3 regions of the Plantactinospora sp. WMMB782 genome follow, and region 1 is predicted to be linked to each of the others. Evidence: riboswitches for the same ligand, from Rfam matches in the RefSeq annotation. Region 1 holds a riboswitch; each other region holds the start of a gene.
The links. A riboswitch is a leader RNA that binds a small molecule or an ion and turns the genes downstream of it on or off. The one in region 1 is predicted to bind cobalamin.
Positions count from the first base shown of each region.

Region 2: it holds a riboswitch for cobalamin, as region 1 does, so the genes downstream of both, ACN28A_RS24115 (ribonucleoside-diphosphate reductase subunit alpha) here and ACN28A_RS33945 (peptidase) in region 1, are expected to answer to the same signal.
Region 3: it holds a riboswitch for cobalamin, as region 1 does, so the genes downstream of both, ACN28A_RS34545 (ABC transporter substrate-binding protein) here and ACN28A_RS33945 (peptidase) in region 1, are expected to answer to the same signal.

Region 1 covers NZ_JBMHMC010000007.1:7,148,001-7,155,047, reverse strand. Annotated here, with positions in the region: gene meaB (methylmalonyl Co-A mutase-associated GTPase MeaB) at 1-899, shown strand, start outside; gene ACN28A_RS33950 (hypothetical protein) at 826-1,389, opposite strand; cobalamin riboswitch at 1,692-1,913, opposite strand; cobalamin riboswitch at 2,145-2,268, shown strand; gene ACN28A_RS33945 (peptidase) at 2,351-3,391, shown strand; gene ACN28A_RS33940 (hypothetical protein) at 3,412-3,888, shown strand; gene ACN28A_RS33935 (glycine hydroxymethyltransferase) at 3,967-5,382, opposite strand; gene metE (5-methyltetrahydropteroyltriglutamate--homocysteine S-methyltransferase) at 5,442-7,047, opposite strand, start outside.
Region 2 covers NZ_JBMHMC010000007.1:4,871,490-4,878,536, reverse strand. Annotated here, with positions in the region: gene miaB (tRNA (N6-isopentenyl adenosine(37)-C2)-methylthiotransferase MiaB) at 1-528, opposite strand, end outside; gene ACN28A_RS24125 (DUF2277 family protein) at 610-855, shown strand; gene ACN28A_RS24120 (hypothetical protein) at 947-1,429, opposite strand; cobalamin riboswitch at 1,858-2,070, shown strand; gene ACN28A_RS24115 (ribonucleoside-diphosphate reductase subunit alpha) at 2,196-4,631, shown strand; gene ACN28A_RS24110 (ribonucleotide-diphosphate reductase subunit beta) at 4,622-5,674, shown strand; gene ACN28A_RS24105 (helix-turn-helix domain-containing protein) at 5,897-6,079, opposite strand; gene ACN28A_RS24100 (GNAT family N-acetyltransferase) at 6,433-6,957, opposite strand; gene ACN28A_RS24095 (helix-turn-helix domain-containing protein) at 6,968-7,047, opposite strand, start outside.
Region 3 covers NZ_JBMHMC010000007.1:7,276,005-7,283,051, reverse strand. Annotated here, with positions in the region: gene ACN28A_RS34550 (FecCD family ABC transporter permease) at 1-836, opposite strand, end outside; gene ACN28A_RS34545 (ABC transporter substrate-binding protein) at 872-1,864, opposite strand; cobalamin riboswitch at 1,953-2,137, opposite strand; gene ACN28A_RS34540 (MFS transporter) at 2,359-3,609, opposite strand; gene ACN28A_RS34535 (ABC transporter ATP-binding protein/permease) at 3,731-5,467, shown strand; gene ACN28A_RS34530 (ABC transporter ATP-binding protein) at 5,464-7,047, shown strand, end outside.

The sequences.
Region 1 (7,047 bases):
GGATCACCGGCGTGCCCGGGGTCGGTAAGTCCACCTTCATCGACGCTCTCGGCAGTCGGTTGACCGCCGAGGGCCACCGGGTCGCGGTGCTCGCGGTCGATCCGTCGTCCCACCGGACCGGCGGCAGCATCCTCGGCGACAAGACCCGGATGACCCGGCTCGCCGTCGACCCGGCCGCGTTCGTCCGGCCGTCACCGGCCGCCGGCACCCTGGGCGGCGTGGCCAGGGCCACCCGGGAGGCGATCGTGGTGGTCGAGGCCGCCGGCTACGACGTGGTGCTGGTCGAGACCGTCGGCGTTGGCCAGTCCGAGTTCGCGGTCGCGGACATGGTCGATTCGTTCCTTCTGCTCACCCTTGCCCGCACCGGCGACCAGTTGCAAGGAATCAAGAAGGGCGTACTCGAGCTCGCCGACATCATCGCGGTGAACAAGGCCGACGGGCCGCACGCGGTCGACGCCCGCCGTGCGGCCCGTGAACTCGCCGGGGCGTTGCGCTTCCTGCACCCCGTCGACGGAAACTGGATACCACCGGTAGTCACCTGTAGCGCCACGGAGGAGACTGGACTGGACGAGGTGTGGCAACAGGTCCGTCGCCACCAGGACACCCTCGCCGCCTCCGGCGCTCTGGCCGAGCGGCGTCGCCGCCAGCAGATTGGCTGGGTCTGGGCAATGGTCCGCACCGAGGTGCTCGACCGGCTGCACACGCACCCGGCGGTGCGGGCACTCGCGCCTGAGGTGGAGCGGCAGGTCGTCGACGGTACCCTCACTCCGGCGCTGGCCGCCGAGCGACTGCTTGACAGCTTCGCCCGGCCCGCCGGCGCGGCGCTCACACCGGACACACCACCAGGCCCGTCCGACGCGGACAGCGATAGCGCCAGCCTTCCGTCGACGTCCGGCTGAGCATCGGCGCGAGCAGATCCAACAGCCGCTCGCCGGTCCGTTGCGGCAGCGGCCCACCGGCCAGCCGCCGGGCCAGCTCGGCGCGGTGCGGCGCGGTGACGGTGTGCACGCCGGTCACTATCCGAACGTCCGCTGTCAGGCCGAGCTCGGCCAGCACTCCCGCGATCAGCAGGTGACGTGGCGGTCGCCGGAGCAGCGGCTCGCCGGTGAGGGCCGCCATCACCTCTTCGTGCGGTGCGGGCATACCGGGGTCGTCGGCGCAGAGGACCAGCCGGTCGGCGTGCAGCACCATCGCGCGCAGTGCCGCCGGCAGATCGCGGTGCTGGCGCAGCGTTCCGACGCTCACCACCACGTCGTGATGCGCGACCGCCACCTGTGGCCAATTAGCGAGTACCGGATCGACGGTGACGGCGAGTCGGGCGGCCTCGTCCGCCACCCGGGCAAGCCGTTCCGGGGCGGGGTCGATCACCGTGACATGCGCTCCGGCCATGGCCGCCACCACCGCGAACGATCCTGCCGCGATGTCGAGAACACTCTCCCCGGGGCCGATGTGTGACGCCAGCGTCCGCAGCGAATCCTCGTCCGGGAGATGGAATTCGTCCCGTTCGCGTCCTGCCGCGGCATGCCATGCCGCGGCGAATCCACTTGCGGAGACGGGCGTGTCAGGCGGCGACGAGGGCATCTGCTCACCATCCTCCTTGCGAGGTCGTCGCGGAGGGGGCGGCGGCAGGCTCGGTGGTTCGACCAGCCTCGCCTTGGTCCTCCCACGGGACCGACGGCGGCGTGCGGGGTGTCGCGCACGCGATGCGGGCAGGTCTTCGGACTCGTGGGCATGACCGAACGGACCGGTCGCCTAGTGGCCGTCGCTTCCCAGACGCCTGACGTCGTCCAGTGCGTGTGACGGCGGTCGTTCCCACTCACCGCTGCGGGGCAGTCCCCGGAGTCGCACCGGGTTCCCTCTTACGACGTCCGGGCCGGTGAGGGCCAGGGCGTACCAGCACCGGCTCGTATTCTACGGCCTCGACCGTCGGAAGCAGTACCTCGGCGGCAGACAGCTGTGAGATCACCTTTTGCCTGCCGGAACACGGTGCGACCGTTCGGGTACGGGACGGGTCGACCCGCAGCCGCAGGTTGGGCGGCGGAGGTCGCTCCCGACTTCGCGGCGGTGGGACGTCCCGCGACTCGTGTCAATCCTGTCGGTGTCGGCCCGGTGGTTGACGGCACGAGCCAGGATGGACACACTGACTGCAACATCGTCATGTCTGTGCGTCAATGGGGGAAGTCCGGTAACAAGCCGGCGCTGGCCCGCAACGGTAGGCGGCGAACATTCGCCGTGAGCCCGAACACCCACCGACGCACCGCAAGGTTCCTTCACCCGTCGTGGCCCACGGGTCGGAGCCGCCCGGGACGTTCCGGGTCGCGTCGACCGTCGGCCGGAAAGGCCTCGATAGATGGCCGTCCTCCTCCGGCACCGCACCCGCACCCTGCTCGCCGGCATACTCGTCGCTCTCACCCTGTCCACGCTCGTCGCCCGACCCGCCGCCGCACAGCCCACGCTCAACCGTGTCGACGCCGCCGCGGGATGGCTCGCACGTCAGATGGTCGACGGTGAGCGGTTCGAGGTCGTCTTCGACGGCGTCGCCTACCCGGACCAGGGACTCACCCTCGACGCGATCTTCGCCTTCGCCGCCGCGAAAGTCGCCGACACGAACGCCACCAACGCCACCACCTGGTTGGCGCAACCGGCGGTCACCGGCGGCTACATCGGCGACGGCACCGAAGCCTATGTCGGAGCGACCGCCAAACTCGCCCTCGGCGCGCAGGTTCGCGGCCTGAACCCGGCCGCGTTCGGCGGCGTCGACCTGATCGCTCGGCTCAACGGTCTGATGGCACCCGGCGGCAGGTTTACCGACCGGTCCGCGTTCGGCGACTTCAGCAACATGTTCAGCCAATCCTTTGCTGTGCTGGCACTCGACCGGGCCGGTGGAGCACCGACGGCGGCGATTTCCTTCCTGGCCGGCAGCCACTGCCCCGACGGCGGCTTTCCCCTCCAGTTCGCCCAGCCGACCTGCGTCAGCGACGTGGACGCCACCGCGCTGGCGATCCAGGCACTACTGTCCGCCGATCGCCCCCTCGCCGCCCACGCGGCGGCCCGATGGGTCGTATCCGTGCAGGGCGACGACGGGTCGTTCGCTGCGGACGGGGTGGCCAACGCCAACAGCACCGGACTGGCCGCCCAGGCGCTCGCCGCTGCCGGCCGGGCCGTACCTTGGCTGCACGCCCGTCAGTACCTGACCAGCCTCCAGCAAACCTGCACCGCACCCGCAGCGGACCGGGGCGCGATCGCCTACACCGACGGCGGACTCGACCCCGCCACCGCCAACCGCGCCACCGCTCAAACCGTCCCTGGGCTGGCGGGTGTCGGCTTCGCCACCCTGTCCGCCGCCGGCTCCCACCCGGCCGCCCCGACCCTGGCGTGTCCGCACCGATGACCACCACGGGAGGTACACCGATGCACATTCCGATCCGCCGTCACATCGCCGCGCTGATCGCCATCGTCGTCGTCACGGCCGGACTGGTCGCCGCCGACCCGACGCCCCGCCCGGCGCACGCCGCCGCCTGTGGCCCCGGCACGGGGGTCACCGTCGTCGTCGACTTCACCGCGTTCGGGCTCGGCGTCCAGACCGCCTGCTACCTCGGCGACCCACCCACCGGCCTGGCCGCCCTGCAAGGTGCCGGATACACCGTCACCGGCACCCAACGCTGGGGACTCGCGTTCATCTGCCGCATCAATGGACGACCGACACCGGTCGCCGAACCGTGCGTCAACACACCGCCGGCCAGCGCCTACTGGTCCTACTGGCACGCCACACCCGGCGGCACCTGGTCCTACAGCACCCTCGGCGCCACCAGCTACAACCCCGCCCAGGGCACCGTCGAAGGCTGGCGCTTCGGATCCGGCCAGGCACCCTCGATCTCCCCGCCGTGACCCCGATCCGGCTGTCCTGAGGAAGATGGTTGCGTCCTGGTGCGGGTGACCCGGTCGGGGCCACCCGCACCACGAGCATCAGCCGAGGTCGACGGCGGGGTAGAGCGGGTACGGGGCGAGGATCTCCGCGGCCTGCTTGCTCACCCGGTCGGCGAGAGCCGGGTCGAGATGGTACCTGGCCTTGGAACTCCCGTCCGGAACGGTGCCGGTCAGTACGGTGTGGATCAGGTCGGCGACCTGGTCCATCTCGGCTACGCCGAGGCCGCGGCTGGTCAGAGCCGGGGTCCCGATCCGGATGCCGGAGGTGTACCAGGCGCCGTTCGGGTCCTGCGGGATGGCGTTGCGGTTGGTGACCACGCCGCTGTCCAGCAGCGCCTGCTCGGCCTGCCGGCCGGTGAGTCCGAACGGGTGTACGTCGATGAGCACCAGGTGGTTGTCGGTGCCGCCGCTGACCAACCGCACGTCGCGCCGGAGCAGTCCCTCGGCGAGCGCCTGGCTGTTGGCGACGACCTGCCGGGCGTAGGTGGCGAACTCGGGCCGGCGGGCCTCGGCGAACGCGATCGCCTTGGCCGCCATGACGTGGCCGAGCGGACCGCCGAGGACCATCGGGCAACCACGGTCGACCTGGTCGGCCAGTTCCGGCTGGGCCAGGACCGCACCGCCGCGCGGGCCACGCAGGCTCTTGTGTGTGGTGGTGGTGACGATGTGCGCGTGCGGGACAGGATCGTAGTCGCCGGTGAAGACCTTGCCGGCGACCAGGCCGGCGAAGTGCGCCATGTCGACCATGAACGTCGCGCCGACCTCGTCGGCGATCTCCCGCAGCGTCGCGAAGTTGACCTTCCGCGGGTACGCCGAATAGCCGCCCACGATGACCAACGGCTTGAACTCGCGGGCGATCTCCCGCAGCGCCGGGTAGTCGATCTGGCCGGTGGCCGGGTCGACGCCGTAACTGCGCTGGTCGAACATCTTCCCCGAGATGTTGGGTCGGAAGCCGTGGGTCAGGTGTCCACCGGCGTCGAGGGACATGCCGAGCATCCGCTGGTTACCCGACGCGGTGCGCAACTCGGCCCACTCGGCATCGCTGAGGTCGTTGACCTGACGCTTCCCGAACTTCTTCAGGTACGGCACCTCGACCCGGTCGGCGAGGACCGCCCAGTACGCGACGAGGTTGGCGTCGATGCCGGAATGCGGTTGAACGTAGGCGTAGGGGGCGTCGAAGAGGGCTTTGGCGTGCTCGACGGCGACCGCCTCGACGGTGTCGATGTTGCGGCAGCCGGCATAGAAGCGGCGGCCGACGGTGCCCTCGGCGTACTTGTCGGACAGCCAGTTACCCATGGCCAGCAGCACGGCTGGTGAGGCGTAGTTCTCACTGGCGATCAACTTCAGCGACTCGCGCTGGTCGTGCAGTTCTTCGACGATCGCGTCGGCGATGCGTGGCTCGACGGCGCGGACCGCCTCGATCGCGGCGCGGAAAGCAGTCGTTTCGACGTTCACATGACACTCCAGGATCAGGCCGGGCGGGCGCTGCGGAGGGCCCGCCCGGCATGGTGTTGTCAGTTGCCGCGGACCTCGGCGGCGGCTGCGACCAGGTGCCGCAGCGACGCCTCGACCTCGGAGTAGCCACGCGTCTTCAGCCCGCAGTCCGGGTTGACCCACAGACGCTGGGCGGGTACGGCCGCGACGGCCCGGCGCAGCGATTCGACGACCTCGTCGTGCGGCGGCACCCGGGGGGAGTGGATGTCCCACACCCCGGGGCCGACGCCCCGGCGGTAGCCGATCGCGGCGAGATCGTCGAGGACCTCCATCTTGGAGCGGGACGCCTCGATGCTGGTCACGTCGGCGTCGAGGGCGTCGATCGCGGTGATCACCTCGCCGAACTCGGAGTAGCAGAGGTGGGTGTGGATCTGGGTGTCGTCGGCGACGCCGCTGGTCGCCAGCCGGAAGGCACCGACAGCCCAGTCCAGGTACGCCGGCTGATCTGCCGTGCGCAGCGGCAGGGTCTCCCGGAGCGCCGGTTCGTCGACCTGGATCACCCGGATGCCAGCGGCCTCCAGGTCGTGACACTCGTCGCGTAGGGCGAGGGCGACCTGGTCGGCGGTGGCGGCGAGGGGCTGGTCGGTGCGGACGAAGGACCAGGCCAGGATGGTGACCGGTCCGGTGAGCATGCCCTTGACGGGTTTGCCCGTCAGGGACTGGGCATACGTCGACCAGGCGACGGTCATCGGGGCCTTGCGGGCAACGTCGCCGTAGATGATCGGCGGGCGGACGCAGCGGGAGCCGTACGACTGGACCCAGCCGTGCGCGGTGGCGGCGAACCCGTCGAGTTGCTCGCCGAAGTACTGCACCATGTCGTTGCGTTCCGGCTCGCCGTGCACGAGCACGTCCAGACCCAGTTTTTCCTGAAGCCGGATCACGTGCTCGATCTCGGCGCGCATCCGCTCGGCGTACCCGGCATCGTCGAGAGTGCCGGTGCGGAGTGCGGCACGAGCCTTGCGCAGTTCGGCGGTCTGCGGGAACGAGCCGATGGTGGTGGTGGGCAGTTCCGGCAGGTTCAGCCGCTGCTGCTGACGCTCGGCCCGGGTGGCGTAGTCGCCCCGTTGCCGGTCGGTCGGTCGAAGTGCGGCGAGCCGGGTCCGGACATCGTCATGCCGCCACGCTGCGGGGACGGCTGGTAGTGGTGCGGGCAGGTGTGCGGAGCCGTCGCGGAGGGCCCGGCCGAGCAGGACGACCTCGTCGACCTTCTGCCGGGCGAACGCGAGCCGGGCGTGCAGGTCGGGGTCGAGGTCGGTCTCGACGGACAGGTCGACCGGCACGTGCAGCAGCGAGCAGGACGAGGAGACGGCGACGTGGTCGGCCAGCCCGGCGACGGTCGCCCCGGTGACCACGGCCGCGCGCAGGTCCGTACGCCAGATGTTATGGCCGTCGACCAGCCCGGCCACGATCGTCCTGCCCCGCAGCGGTCCGGCGGCGGCGAGTCGTTCCAGGTTGCCCGGCCCGGCGACCAGGTCGATGCCGATCGCCTCGACCGGGGTGTCCAGCAGTGCGGGCAGGGCGTCGCCGAGTTCACCGAAGTAGCTGGCGACGAAGATCTGCGGACGGTGTTTCATCTGGCCGAGCCGGGTGTACGCCCGCCGCAGCGCGTCGATCTCGGCCGGGCTG
Region 2 (7,047 bases), 2.3 Mb from region 1:
ACGCAGGGCCGGCACGATGCAGAAGGTGCAGGTGTTGTTGCAGCCCACCGAGATCGACACCCAGCCGGCGTACGTCGACTCGCGCCGGGTCGGCAACGTGGAGGGGAAGACCTCCAGCGACTCGAGGATCTCCACCTCGGCGGCGGTGTTGTGCCGGGCCCGCTCCAGCAGCACCGGCAGCGACCCGATGTTGTGGGTGCCGAAGACCACGTCCACCCAGGGCGCCCGGCGGACGATCTCGCCCCGGTCCTTCTGCGCCAGGCAGCCGCCGACCGCGATCTGCATGCCGGGGTGCTTGTCCTTGACCGGACGCAGGTGCCCGAGATTGCCGTAGAGCCGGTTGTCGGCGTTCTCGCGTACCGCACAGGTGTTGAAGACCACGACGTCCGGATCGTCGGAGTCGGCGGCGCGCACGTAGCCGGCCCGCTCCAGCAGTCCGGAGATCCGCTCGGAGTCGTGCACGTTCATCTGGCAGCCGTAGGTGCGCACCTGATAGGTACGCGGGCTGCCGGGGGCTGCGGTAGTCATGACAGTGACAGAGTATCCGCAGGACCCGGGAAGCCCGATCCCCCGGGACGTCCACCCCTGCCCCGACGGGAAGGTAGCGCCATGTGCCGGAGCATCAAGACCCTTCGCCAGCCGTACGCCGAGGTCGTCACCGAGACGGACATCGAGGCGGCGGCGTTGCAGTACGTCCGCAAGATCTCCGGGTTCCGGGCCCCGGCCGCGCACAACGCGGCGGCTTTCGACGCCGCGGTGGCCGCCGTGGCCGAGGCGACCCGGAACCTGCTCGACCAGCTCGTGGTGAAGGGCGGCACCGGCCGCCCGGCGCCGACCGAGCAGGCCGCAGGCTAGCGACCAGGCCGCCCGGCGCCAACCGACCAGAACGCCCGGCAGGCGAGCGGGCCGCGCCGAGAAGGGCGACCGGGCGACCCCGGGTCGGGGGTCAGGCGGCGGCGAGGGCCGGGATCACCGAGTCCGGGACCCAGCGCGACCGCTGGCAGGGCGACCAGCCGCGGCAGCGCGGGCTGAGCACGGAGCAGAGCCGCTGCTCGGAGAGGACCTCGCCGTCCTCGTTCTCCCGCACCTCGTGGTGCACCGGTCGGATGGTGCCGTCCGCCGCCACCAGCAGGTGCCGTCCGGCGTCGAGGGTGTCGTCCGGCAGCAGGCAGGCCCGGCCCAGCCGCCGGGCGAACGCCGCGACGGCGCCCACCTCCGGCAGCCCCGCCGGCACCCCGTAGCAGTCGACGGAGGTCGGAAAGTCCCCGGGACGGTGCCACACGTCGACAAGCAGCGCGCCGGACGGCACCCGGGCCGGGTCGACCCCGCCGAGCGGCAGCACCGGTACGTCGAGCGCGTCGGCAAGCGCGAGGCGGATCTCCGAGGCGGCGACGCGCCTCTCCGTCCTCCAGTTCCACAGCTCGATCATTGCCGCCTCCTCGCCGTAATCGTTCGTGGCTGGATGCCGGTCCCACCTCGGGCATCCCCCGTCGGGCCGGATCACCCCTGGTGCCTGGGTGTAACGGCCTCACCCACGATGGTGCCGGGCACACCGGGTCGAGAGCGGCTAAGTTACCGGTCTGTGACCATATCCGCCGAAATAGACGAGCCTTGACTACCTATTGTAGTCGGAGCGGCACCTCGTTCCGGTGCGGCCTCGCCGGTGACGCTCACCCAGCGTGGCCTGTGTCGCCGGCCGGTCGGGCACCGGACAGTTCCTCAACCGACCATGCTCCGACCTGGACGGGTGCCGGAGCCGGGCTCCTCGGTCCGACTGGCGACCCGGGGACGACTGCTGAGATCCACGACACGCCCGACACACCATCTGGTGTTGCCCATCTGCCATCACACCCAGATATGGTGTTGCCCGCAGCTGGTTCGGCCGTCCTGACTGGTCGGTCGAGGCAACAGGGAACCCGGTGGAAGTCCGGGACTGCCCCGCAGCGGTGAGTGGGAACGACCGCCGTCAACCAAGCACTGGACCAGCCGGTCCGGGAAGCGACGGCCAGTAGGCGACGCCCCGGCGTCCTGCCCACGAGTCCGAAGACCTGCCAGCGCGCCGTACGCCGACCGGTGTGCGGCGGTCGGAGGCCGCGCGGGACGGCCGACGCCGGAGCCGGACGCGGTTGTCGCCGCGGGCCGGTGGCGTCCTCCCGCGCGCCCGACGACCTCGGGCGAGGCGTGAGGAGAGGGCCATGACGGTCGCGCAGGAGCAGACCGCTGTGCCGGAGCAGGATGCCGTTGGTTCGGGGCAGGCTGCGGGGCGGGAGCAGGTCGTGGTGCCGGAGCAGCGCCGGCAGGTCATGCGGGTCCGCAAGCGGAACGGCGACCTGGAGTCGGTGGACGTCAACAAGATCGTCCGGGCCGTGCAGCGCTGGGTCGACGACCTGGCCGAGGTGGATCCGCTGCGCGTGGCGACCAAGACGATAAGCGGGCTGTACGACGGGGCGACCACCGCCGAACTGGACAGGCTCTCGATCCAGACGGCGGCGGAACTGATCGGCACGGAGCCGCAGTACTCGAAACTGGCGGCCCGGCTGCTGGCCGCGTTCGTGGACAAGGAGGTACGCGGCCAGGGGGTGGCCAGCTTCAGCCAGTCCATCCGGTACGCGCACGGCCTGGGCCTGATCGGCGACGACACGGCCGCGTTCGTGGCCCGCCACGCCCGCAAGCTCGACGACGCCGTCGACCCGGACGGCGACCGGCGGTTCGAGTACTTCGGGCTGCGTACCGTCGCCGACCGTTACCTGCTGCGGCATCCCGAGACCCGGCTGGTGGTGGAGACGCCCCAGCACTGGCTGCTGCGGGTCGCCTGCGGACTGTCCCGGACGCCGGGCGAGGCGATCGGGTTCTACCGGCTGATGTCGTCGCTTGCCTACCTGCCGAGTTCGCCGACGCTGTTCAACTCCGGCACCCGGCACACCCAGATGTCGTCCTGTTTCCTGGTCGACTCGCCGCGCGACGAGCTGGACTCGATCTACGAGCGCTACCACCAGGTGGCGAAGCTGTCCAAGTTCTCCGGTGGCATCGGCATCTCCTGGTCCCGGGTGCGGGGTCGGGGCGCGCTGATCCGGGGCACCAACGGGCGGTCGAACGGAATCGTGCCGTTCCTCAAGACGCTCGACGCCGGGGTGGCGGCGGTGAACCAGGGCGGCCGGCGCAAGGGCGCGGCCTGCGTCTACCTGGAGCCGTGGCACCCGGACATCGAGGAGTTCCTGGAACTGCGGGACAACACCGGCGAGGAGGCCCGGCGTACCCACAATCTCAACCTGGCGAACTGGATCCCGGACGAGTTCATGCGCCGGGTCGAGTCCGACGGCGACTGGTCGCTCATCGACCCGTCCGACGCGCCCGAACTGCCCGACCTGTTCGGGGACGCCTTCGACGAGGCGTACCGGGCGGCCGAGAAGAAGGCCGTGCGGACCGTGCAGGCCCGGGAGCTGTACGGGCGGATGATGCGCACCCTCGCGCAGACCGGCAACGGGTGGATGACGTTCAAGGACGCCTCGAACCGGCTCTCCAACCAGACCGGCGAGCCGGGCAACACCATCCACCTGTCGAATCTCTGCACCGAGATCCTGGAGGTCAACAGCGACACCGAGACCGCGGTCTGCAACCTCGGCTCGGTCAACCTGGCCGCGCACGTCACCGCCGAGGGGGTCGACTGGGCGAAGCTGCGCGACACCGTACGCACGGCCGTGGTGTTCCTGGACCGGGTGATCGACATCAACTACTACCCGGCGGCGCAGGCGGCGGCGTCGAACCCCCGCTGGCGGCCGGTCGGGCTCGGGCTGATGGGCCTGCAGGACGCGTTCTTCACGCTGCGTCTGCCATTCGACTCACCGCAGGCCCGGGAGCTGTCGACCCGGGTCCAGGAGGAGGTCTTCCTTACCGCGTTGGAGACCTCGGCCGGGCTGGCGGAGCGGTTCGGGCCGCATCCGGCGTACCCGCAGACCCGGGCGGCCCGGGGTGAGCTGCACCCGGAGCTGTGGGGTGCGGAGCCGGCCCAGGCCCAGCGGTGGGCCGCGCTGCGGTCGACGATCGCCGCGCACGGCCTGCGCAACTCGCTGCTTGTCGCGATCGCCCCGACGGCGACGATCGCCTCGATCGCCGGCTGCTACGAGTGCATCGAGCCGCAGGTCTCCAACCTGTTCAAGCGCGAGACGATGTCCGGGGAGTTCCTCCAGATCAACACCTATCTGGTACGCGAGCTGAAGGCGCGCGGACTCTGGACGGCGCCGATCCGCGACCAGATCAAGCGGGCCGACGGCTCGGTGCAGGGCATCTCCGAGCTGCCGGCGGAGGTACGGGAACTGTTCCGCACGGCGTGGGAGCTGCCGCAGCGGGCGCTCATCGACCTCGCCGCCGCCCGCGCGCCCTACGTCGACCAGTCGCAGTCGCTGAACCTGTTCATGAGCGCGCCGACCATCGGCAAGCTCTCCTCGATGTACCTGCACGCCTGGAAGTCCGGGCTGAAGACCACCTACTACCTGCGGTCCCGACCCGCCACCCGCATCCAGCAGGCCACCGTCGCCGTCACCCCGGTCGTCAAGCCCCTTGTGACCATGAGTGACGACGAGGCGCTGGCCTGTTCCCTGGAAAACCCCGAGAGCTGCGAGGCATGCCAGTGACCACCACTCCCGATCTCCGTACCAGCACCGACACGAGTGAGCGGCGGATGCTGCTCGACCCGGGAATGGACCTGACGCTGCGGCCGATGCGCTACCCGCAGTTCTTCGACCGGTTCAAGGACGCGATCAGGAACACCTGGACCGTGGAGGAGGTCGACCTGCACTCCGACCTCGCCGACCTGGCCCGACTCTCGCCCGCCGAGCAGCACCTGGTCTCCCGGCTCGTCGCGTTCTTCGCCACCGGGGACACCATCGTGGCCAACAACCTGGTGCTGAACCTCTATCAGCACGTCAACTCCCCGGAGGGCCGGCTCTATCTCTCCCGGCAGCTCTTCGAGGAGGCGGTGCACGTCCAGTTCTACCTGAACCTGCTCGACACGTACGTCCCGGACGAGCGGGAGCGGTTCGCGGCGTTCGCGGCGGTGGAGAACATCCCGTCGATCGCCCGCAAGGCCGAGTTCTGCTTCAGGTGGATCGACTCCATCTTCGAGCTGCGGGAGTTGCGGACCCGCGAGGACCGGCGGGCGTTCCTGCTCAACCTGATCTGCTTCGCCGCCTGCATCGAAGGACTGTTCTTCTACGGCGCCTTCGCGTATGTCTACTTCCTGCGCTCCCGGGGGATGCTGCACGGGCTCGCCTCCGGCACCAACTGGGTGTTCCGGGACGAGTCCATGCACATGGCGTTCGCCTTCGACGTCGTGCAGACCGTACGCGCCGAGGAGCCGGAACTGTTCGACGCCGAGCTGGAGCAGCAGGTGCGGCAGATGCTGGCGGAGGCGGTGGAATGCGAGGTGCAGTTCGCCGAGGACCTGCTCGAACAGGGCGTCTCCGGTATGTCGCTTGCCGACATGCGCGAGTACCTCCAGCACGTCGCCGACCGCCGGCTGGCCGTACTCGGCATCGAGCCGATCTACGGCAGCCGCAACCCGTTCGCGTTCATGGAGTTGCAGGACGTCCAGGAGCTGTCGAACTTCTTCGAGCGGCGGGTCTCGGCCTACCAGGTCGGGGTGACCGGCTCGGTCAGCTTCGACGACGACTTCTGATCGGGGAACGTGTGGCCTGACGAGCACCGCGTGATCTGACGAGGGCCGCTGACCTGTCGAGCCGGACCGGTCGGCGGTCCTCGTCGTAGGATGGCGGTGCTCATTCGCCACGGTCGTACGCCCGGGCGTCGACCCTCTTCACGGTTCAGCCGCGCGGTACGCAGAGGCGCGGCTAGGCCATCGATGTCCAGCAGCGGCGCCGCATCGCGCCCATCGAGCCGGTCACCGCTCGCCGCGCATGAGCTGGTCAAGCTCATCAGACTTGATCCGGATCCGGGGCTTCTTCTTGCCAGTGCCGATCGGCACGGCGCTAAGCCGGCCCGCGTACACGAGGCGGTAGACCGTCGACGCCGACGCGTCGAGCAATGCGGCGGCCGCCTGGACCTTCAGCAGTCGGTGAGCCATGCATCGAAGTTGCATGTTCCTCGCTACCCGGACCGGACACCTTGTCTGAGGTCGCAGCGTCACGATCACTTCGCCGGGCGGTCAACGGACAGCGAGTCCGAATCCGGCTTACATAGTCCCAATAGCGTGCTGCGACCGGCGAATTCCGAGCCCGGAGGGTCGCCCATGACGTCGTCGCCCCGAATCGGGAGCAGCAGCCCGCAGGGAATCGCGTAGGAGGCGCTGGGACCAGGGTGACGCTTCGGTTCTATGACTCGACCGGCCAGGCGTGGGAGCGAGTAGACAACGGTGAGCCGGTGCGGGCAGGTGGTCTGCTCCCCGGTGGCCTCACCGGGCTGTCGTAAGCCGAGGCTCTACGGCAGCGGCAGCACGAGCACGTCCATCGGCGGGATCAGCTTCGGCCGGATCATGCCGTGCTGCTGCCAGCCCATCCGCTCGTAAAGCTGGCGGGCGGGCGCCGCCGGATTGCTCGCCAGGATCGCGTACGGCTCCGGCCGGCCGTCGAGCAGCATTGTCAGCAGCCGCCGACCGACGCCCTGGCCCCGGTACGGCCGGCGCACCATCCACTCCGGGATCGTCAGCTTCGGCACGCCAAGCAGGTGCTCCGGCGGTTCGTCGGCCCGCGGCTCCATCCACTCACCGGCCGGCATCGTGTGCCCATAGGCGGCACCGATAATCCGGTCCCCGTCCATCGCCCGGGCCAGGCTGAACCCGGGTTGCCGGCGCTGTGCACGGAACCAGCGCCGGAACTGGGCGGTGTGCTCCGGCCCCTCCTCGTACGGCGGTTCCGCGTACACCTCGGCGTACAGGCGCTCCAGCTCCATCGAGAGCGGGCGGGCCTGGTCGGCGTCGACCAGTTCATACACCAGGTCAGGCATGGTTGGCAGCCTACCGACCGGGCAGGGCAACCAGCCGGTCCCGAAGATCCTCGGCCTCGACCCGGCGCCGTTCGGTCTCGGGCACGGTCG
Region 3 (7,047 bases), 130 kb from region 1:
TCGGCGGCGAGCAGCACCACCGGCGCCAGCACCGCCGCGTACGGCAGCAGCCACCGGTGCGCCGGCCCGACCAGCGCCCGCGCCATGTGTGGCACCGTCAGCCCGACGAACGCGATCGGACCGGCCAGGGCCACCGCCGTGCCGGCGAGCAGCACCACCGCCAGGGCCGCGGTCGCCCGGCCGGCGGCCAGCCGCTGCCCGAGCGAACGGGCCATGTCGTCGCCGAGCGCGATGGCGTCCAGCGCCCGCACCGACATCGCCGCCAGCACCGCCCCGGCGGCGAGGAACGGCAGCGCGGCTCCGATCACCGAGATGTCCGCCGCGGTCAGCGCGCCCACCGACCAGTACCGGTAGGAGTTGAACGTGTTGACGTCCAGCAGCGTCAGCGCCGTGGTCAGCCCGCCGAGCAGGGCGGTCGCGGCCGCACCGGCCAGCGCCAGCTTCACCGGGGTGGCCCCGCCGCGACCCAGCGAGCTCAACGCGTACACCCCGGCGCCGGCCAGCGCCGCCCCGGCGAAGGAGAACCACACCCAGCCGCCGAAGGTGTGCACGCCGAACACGGAGATCCCCAGCACCACACTGAGCGCGGCGCCCGCGTTGACCCCGAGCACCTCCGGCCCGGCCAGCGCGTTGCGGGTCAGACCCTGCAACAGGCCGCCCGCGACGCCGAGGGCCGCACCGGCGAAGATCCCGACGAGGGTACGGGGGATCCGCAGGTATTGCACGATCCGCTGCGCGTCCGAGCCGTCCGGACGCAGCAGGGTGTCGAGGACCGTGCCCGGGCCGATCGTCTCGTTGCCGACCAGCAGGGACCCGCACACGGCCGCCGTCAGCACGACGACCGCCCCGGCCAGCCCGGCAGCCCGAGCGTTCAGAACCGTTCCGGGTGCAGCAGCTTCGCCAGGGTCGCCACCGCGTCGGCGTTGCGCACCCCTGGCGTGATCTCGGCGAACGTCACCGCGTAGATCCGGCCGTTCCGGATCGCCGGTACGTTCGCCAGCGCCGGGTCGGACCTGAGCCCGTCGATCACGCTCTGCGCGCCGTCCGGGCCGATGTCGGCGCCGCAGCAGGCCGGCACCACGATCACCTCCGGCTTGCGCTTGATCAGCTCCTCGGTGCCGATCCGGGCCAGCCGGCCGGGTACGTCGGCGAAGACCTGGGTGCCGCCGGCCTTCTCGATGATCGTGGTGGCCACGTCCTCGGTGCCGAAGACACGCAACTCGCCACCGCCGGGCCGGTTCAGCATCGCCACCGTAGGCCGCCGCACCCCGGTGAGCCTGCTCTCGACGTCGGCGACGGTCTTCCTCATCGAGGCGACCAGCGCCTCGGCGCGAGACGTCGCTCCGAGAACCCGCCCCAGGTCGGTCAGGTCGCCGTAGACGCCGTCGAGCGAGACGTCGTTGTCGGCCAGCGACTTCTGGCCCTGCCCGTCCGTGGTCGGGCAGTACTGGGTGAACAGGTACGAGCCGATGCCGATCTTCTCCAGCTCGGCCCGGGTGCCCAGGCCCTCGGTGGTGAAGGCGCCGGTGAAGCCGGAGACGACGAAGTCCGGGTCGAGCCGCAGCACCTCCTCGCGGCTCGGGTACTCCTCCGGGTAGTACGTCGGCTTCTGCTCCTTCGGCTGGAACTGCGCGGCGTACTCGGGCAGCAGCGGATTGTCGAGGTAGGCGGCTCCGACCAGCCTGTCGCCGGCGCCGAGCGCGTACACCGCTTCCACGCCGTTGTGGAACGCCGCGAAGATCCTGGCGGGCGGGGTACCGGTCGGTACCCCGACACCGCAGTTGGTGACGGTGGCCGCGCCGCTGCCGGAGCCCGCCTCGGGTTCGGCGTCGCCGCCGGCACAGCCGGACAGGGCGACGAGCATGACGGACAGTGGCGCGGCAACGCGCCAGGACATGAGGGACCGCACAGCGCGCACGCGCATCGCAGACCGCCTTCCAGCACCTCGTGGACGGGTCGTCGGTGCCGTGGCCGGTTTCCTGGCTGACGGGCGGTGCGCCGCCGGCCGGCCTTCCCAGGCGAATCGCGCCCAGTGACCTCGTTGCCCGACGAGGGCCGACGGCTGTCCCGTTCACAGTGGCGAGGGCCGCGCCGGTTTCACACCGGCTTCCCGAACACCACGGCGGGGCCCATGCTAATCGCCCCGGTGGGGAGTCCCGTCCGGGCGGCATCCGGCGAGGCGCGGGTCACGTCGGGAACCACCGTGGTGTGCGGGCCGGCCGACGCGGGACAGCGCGGCGCGCAGCCCCGGGATGTCCCCGCCCCGGACAGAGGCGGAGGGCCCCACGCAGAGGCGAAGGGCGGCTTGGCGCGGGCGGCGCGGTCGGCGGAAGCGGAGGGTGGCCGCGCCGCCGCCGTTCACGGCTGAACGGACGTGTCGAGCTGGCCTCGGCCGAGCAGCACCAACCACGTTCCGCCGGCGACCGCCATCAGCAGGCCGGCTCCGACGGCGACGAGTCCGGGCGGAAGCCGGTCCACCAGGATGCCGCCGACCAGGGACGACAGGGCCAGGGCTGCGGTGGCGGTGGCGGTCCACAGGGACATGAGCCGGCCGCGCATCGCGTTGTCGGCGTGGCGCAGCAGGACGGCGATGGCCACCGGACCGTACAGGACGTCGGCGGCGGCGGCGACGGCCCAGCAGGCGAGGGCGAAGCCGACCACGGGTGCCAGCCCGAACGCGCTGGTGGCCAGGCCCTCGCAGAGGCAGGAGAGGCCGAGTACCGTCAGTTGCCCCCGGGCGGGCAGCCGTTGGATGCGGGCGGCGGCCGCCAGCAGGACGGCGGCTCCGGTGACCCCCTGCACGGCGTAGAACCAGCCGACGCCCCCGTTGCCGAGCTGGTAGGTGCGGGTGGCGAGGAAGGTCATGGTGACGATCGTCGCGCCGAGGCCGAGGCAGAACACGGCCTCGACGGCCAGCAGGGCGCGGATCTGCCGGTGCCGCAGCGCGTGTCGGATGCCGGCGACGAGGGCGGTCAGGATGCCGTCCTTCCGGGCGCTGCCGGTGTCGCCGTGACGCTGGCCGCCTCGGGCGCGCAGGGTGCACAGGGTGGAGACGGCGAATGACGCCGCGTTGATGACGAAGGCCCAGCGCCAGCCGAACAGGGTCACCGCGGCCGCTCCGGCCAGGCCACCCACCGCCTGGAACAGCAGTCCGTTGACCTGCACCAGGGCGCCGAACAGCACGTACTCGTCGGGCTCGACGAGGCTCGGCATCCAGGCGTTGCGGGCGGCCTGGAAGGTGAAGCTCGTCGCGGCCGAGACGAATGTCAGCGGATAGACCAGCCAGATCCACCGGGGACTGTCGGCGAGCAGGAACGCGGCGGCGAAGCCGGCGAGGGCGAGGTCGGTGACGACCATGAGGGTGCGCCGGTCCATCCGGTCGGCGAGGACGCCGGCGAAGCCTCCGATCAGGACGCCGGGCAGGTACCGCAGCGCGAGGGTGGCGCCGGCCGCGACGCCGGCGCCGGTGTGCTGGTAGACCATCGCGAACACGGCGACAGCGCTGAACCAGCCCCCGCACACGCTGATCAGGTTGCCCAGCCACAGCCAGCGGAACTCGGTGCGGGCGGAGAGGACGCGGAGCAGGCCGGGTGCGGCGACGGCGGTCACGCGCCGAGCTTAGTGAAATCGAACTCCATAACCAAGGGTGTTGACAACCATTTTCAAGTACTGGCATGGTGGAGCCGGTCCACGGTCGGTGATCGGGGGCTAACCGACGGAGGGAGTGGCTGTGCTGGTGCGACGGCGGCTGCTCGGCCTGCTGGCCGAGGCGCCCGGACCGGTCGCCGTCACCGTCGCATGTGCCCTGGCCGCCACCGGTGCGGCCATCGCGATGGCCGTCGCTCTCGCCGAGGCGCTGCGCCGGGCGGCGGACGGCCAGGCCGTCGGGCACCTCGCCGCCCCGTTGGCGGTCGCGGTGCTCGCGGTCGCCGCCCGCAGCATGCTGCTGTGGGTACGCGACCTCGCCGCGACCAGGACGGCCGCAGCGGTGAAACTGCGACTGCGTGACAGGGTGACCCGCCGGCTGCTGGAGCTCGGTCCCGGTGGGACGGCGGGCCGCCCGGTCGGCACCATCCACACCGCCGTCGCCGACGGTGTGGAGGCACTCGACGCGTACGTCGGCTTCTACCTGCCGCAGGTAGTGGTGAGCGTCACCGGACCGGCGCTGGTCGTGGCGGTGCTGGCCGTCGTCGACCCGGTCAGTGCGGTGATCGTCGGTGTCGCGGTCGCGCTGTTGCCGCTGGCGCGGCCGGTGTTCCGCCGCCTGCTCGGTCGGCGCGGCAAGGCGCACTGGGCGGCGTACGAGGCGTTCGCCGTCAAGATGCTCGACGCCCTCTACGGCATGACCACGCTCAAGACCCTGGGTGCGAGTGGCCGGCACGGCGAGCGGCTGCGGGCGGAGGCGGCCCGGGTCTACCGGGCGACGATGCGGGACCTGGCCGCCTCGGCGACGGTGTACGTCGCCACCGCGCTGATCACCACGGCCGGAACGGCGTTGGCGGTCGCCGTCGCCGGGCTGCGGCACGCCGACGGGGCGGTGGACGCGGCGGCCGTACTGCTGGTGCTGCTGCTGGCCGCCGAGGCGTTCCGGCCGCAACTGGAGTTGCAGAACTACTGGCACGAGGGGTTCTCCGGAATGGCCGCCGCGGACGGCATCTTCGCGCTGCTCGACGCGCCAGCGCCGGTCGGCGAACCAGCCGAGGCGCGGGCGGTGCGCGGGGACGGCGGACCGGTGCAGGTGCGGTTCCGGCAGGTCAGCTTCACGTATCCCGGCTCCGACCAGCCGGCGGTGGTGGAGGTGGACCTGACCCTGCCGGCCGGCCGCACCACCGCGCTTGTCGGGCGTTCCGGTGCCGGGAAGTCGACCCTGGCCGCCCTGCTGCAACGGTTCCACGACCCGAGCAGCGGTGCCGTCGAGGTCGACGGCGTCGACCTGCGGCACCTCTCGCTGCGGCAGGCGCGGGCGCTGACGGCGGTGGTGAGCCAGGAGGCGTACCTGTTCCACGGCAGTGTGGCCGACAACCTGCGGATGGCTCGGCCCGGGGCGAGCGATGCCGACCTGACGGCGGCCTGCCGCAGGGCGCGGATCCACGACGAGATCGCGGCCCTGCCGCAGGGCTACGCCACGGTCGTCGGCGAGCGCGGCACCCGGCTCTCCGGCGGGCAGCGGCAACGGCTGGCCATCGCCCGCGCCCTGCTGGCCGACGCCCCGGTCCTCGTCCTGGACGAGGCGACCTCCAGTGTGGACGGCGCGACCGAGGAGCGGCTGCGGACGGCGCTGGCCGAGGCGACGGCGGGGCGTACCACGCTGGTCATCGCGCACCGGCTCTCCACGGTGGCCGGCGCCGACCAGGTGGCGGTGCTCGACGGCGGCCGGGTCGTCGAGTACGGCGCCCCGGACGACCTGCTCGCGACCGGCGGGGCATGGTCGCGACTGGTCGGGGCGCACGCGGGGGCGGCGCGGTGAGCTGGCAACCGGGGCTGCTCGGCGACACCGGGCCGGGCCGGCGCGGTACGGCCGGACTGCTGCGGGTGTTGGCCGCGTACCGGTTCCCCTACGCGCTCTCCGTCCTGTTCGGAGTACTCAACCAGGGCGCCGGGATCGCCGCGCTGACCCTGGGCGGCTACCTGGTGGGGTTGGCGCTGACCGGGGCGGCCACCTCGCGGCTCTGGCCGCTGGCGCTGCTGACCCTGGCCCTGATGGCGGTGCAGGCACTCGCCAACTGGCTGGAGGCGTGGATCTCCCACGAGCTGTCGTTCCGGCTGCTGGCGGAGGTCCGGTACTGGCTCTACCGCGCCTTCGAGCGGATCGCGCCGGGCGGACTGGTCAAGCGCCGCACGGGCGATCTCGCCGCGGTCGCCCTGCGTGACGCGGAGAGCCTGGAGATCTTCTACGCGCACACCTCGATCTACATCGCGGTCGCCCTGATCCTGCCACCGGTCGCGCTGGCCGGGCTGGCCGTCGTCGCCTGGCCGCTGGCGCTGGCGCTGACGCCGTGGCTGCTGCTGGTCGCCACCGTGCCGTTCGCGCTGCGCCGCCGCAACGCCGCGCACGGCCGGCGGGTACGGGACCTGCACGCGCTGGTCGGCACCCGGACGGTGGATCTGGTGCAGGGCATCCGGGAGGTGCTCACCTTCGGCCGCGGCGAGGACGCTCGGGTCGGGATCGCCGAGGCCAGCGCCGAGTTGGCCGAGGCGCAGCGGCGGCAGACCGTACGCGGCGGGCTGGAGCAGGCGGTGTGCGCGGCCCTGACCGGCGCGGGCACGGTCTCGGTGCTGGCCGCCGCCGTGTGGCGGGGCGTCGAGGTGCCGACGCTGGTGGCCGCCACCGTGTTCGCCACCGCTTCGTTCACGCCACTGCTGACCCTGCTGAAGGTCACCCGGATCTGGGGGCTGACCTCGTCCTCGGCGGATTGGGTCTTCGACCTGCTGGAAGAGCCGGCGGTGGTGGCCGACACCGGAACGCGCGACGCCCCGGCCACCGCCGGCACCGTCACCTTCGACGGGGTGTGGTTCCGCTACGGCGAGCACGAGTCCTGGGTGCTGCGCGGTGCCGACCTGACCATCCCGGCGGGGAGCACGGTGGCACTTGTCGGTGCGACCGGCGCCGGCAAGTCCACGATGGCGAACCTGCTGCTGCGCGCGTTCGACCCGCAGCGCGGCGTGCTGCGGGTCGACGGCGTCGACATCCGGGAGTACCGCCTGGCGGGCCTGCTGCGGCTGGTCGCGTACGTGCCGCAGGACGTCTTCCTGCTGCACGACACCCTCCGGGAGAACCTGGTGCTGGCCGCGCCGGAGGCGAGCGGCGCAGCCCTGGACGAGGTCTGCGCCGCCGCGCAACTGCGACCGGTGCTGCGCCGGCTGCCCGACGGGCTCGACACGGTCGTCGGTCAGCGCGGCGCCCGGCTCTCCGGTGGCGAGCGGCAACGGGTCGCGCTGGCCCGTGCCCTGCTGCGCGACGCCCCGATCCTGGTCCTCGACGAATCGTCCAGCCAGCTCGACGTGCTCAGTGAACGCGAGATCGGCGCGGCGCTGGACCGGCTGCGG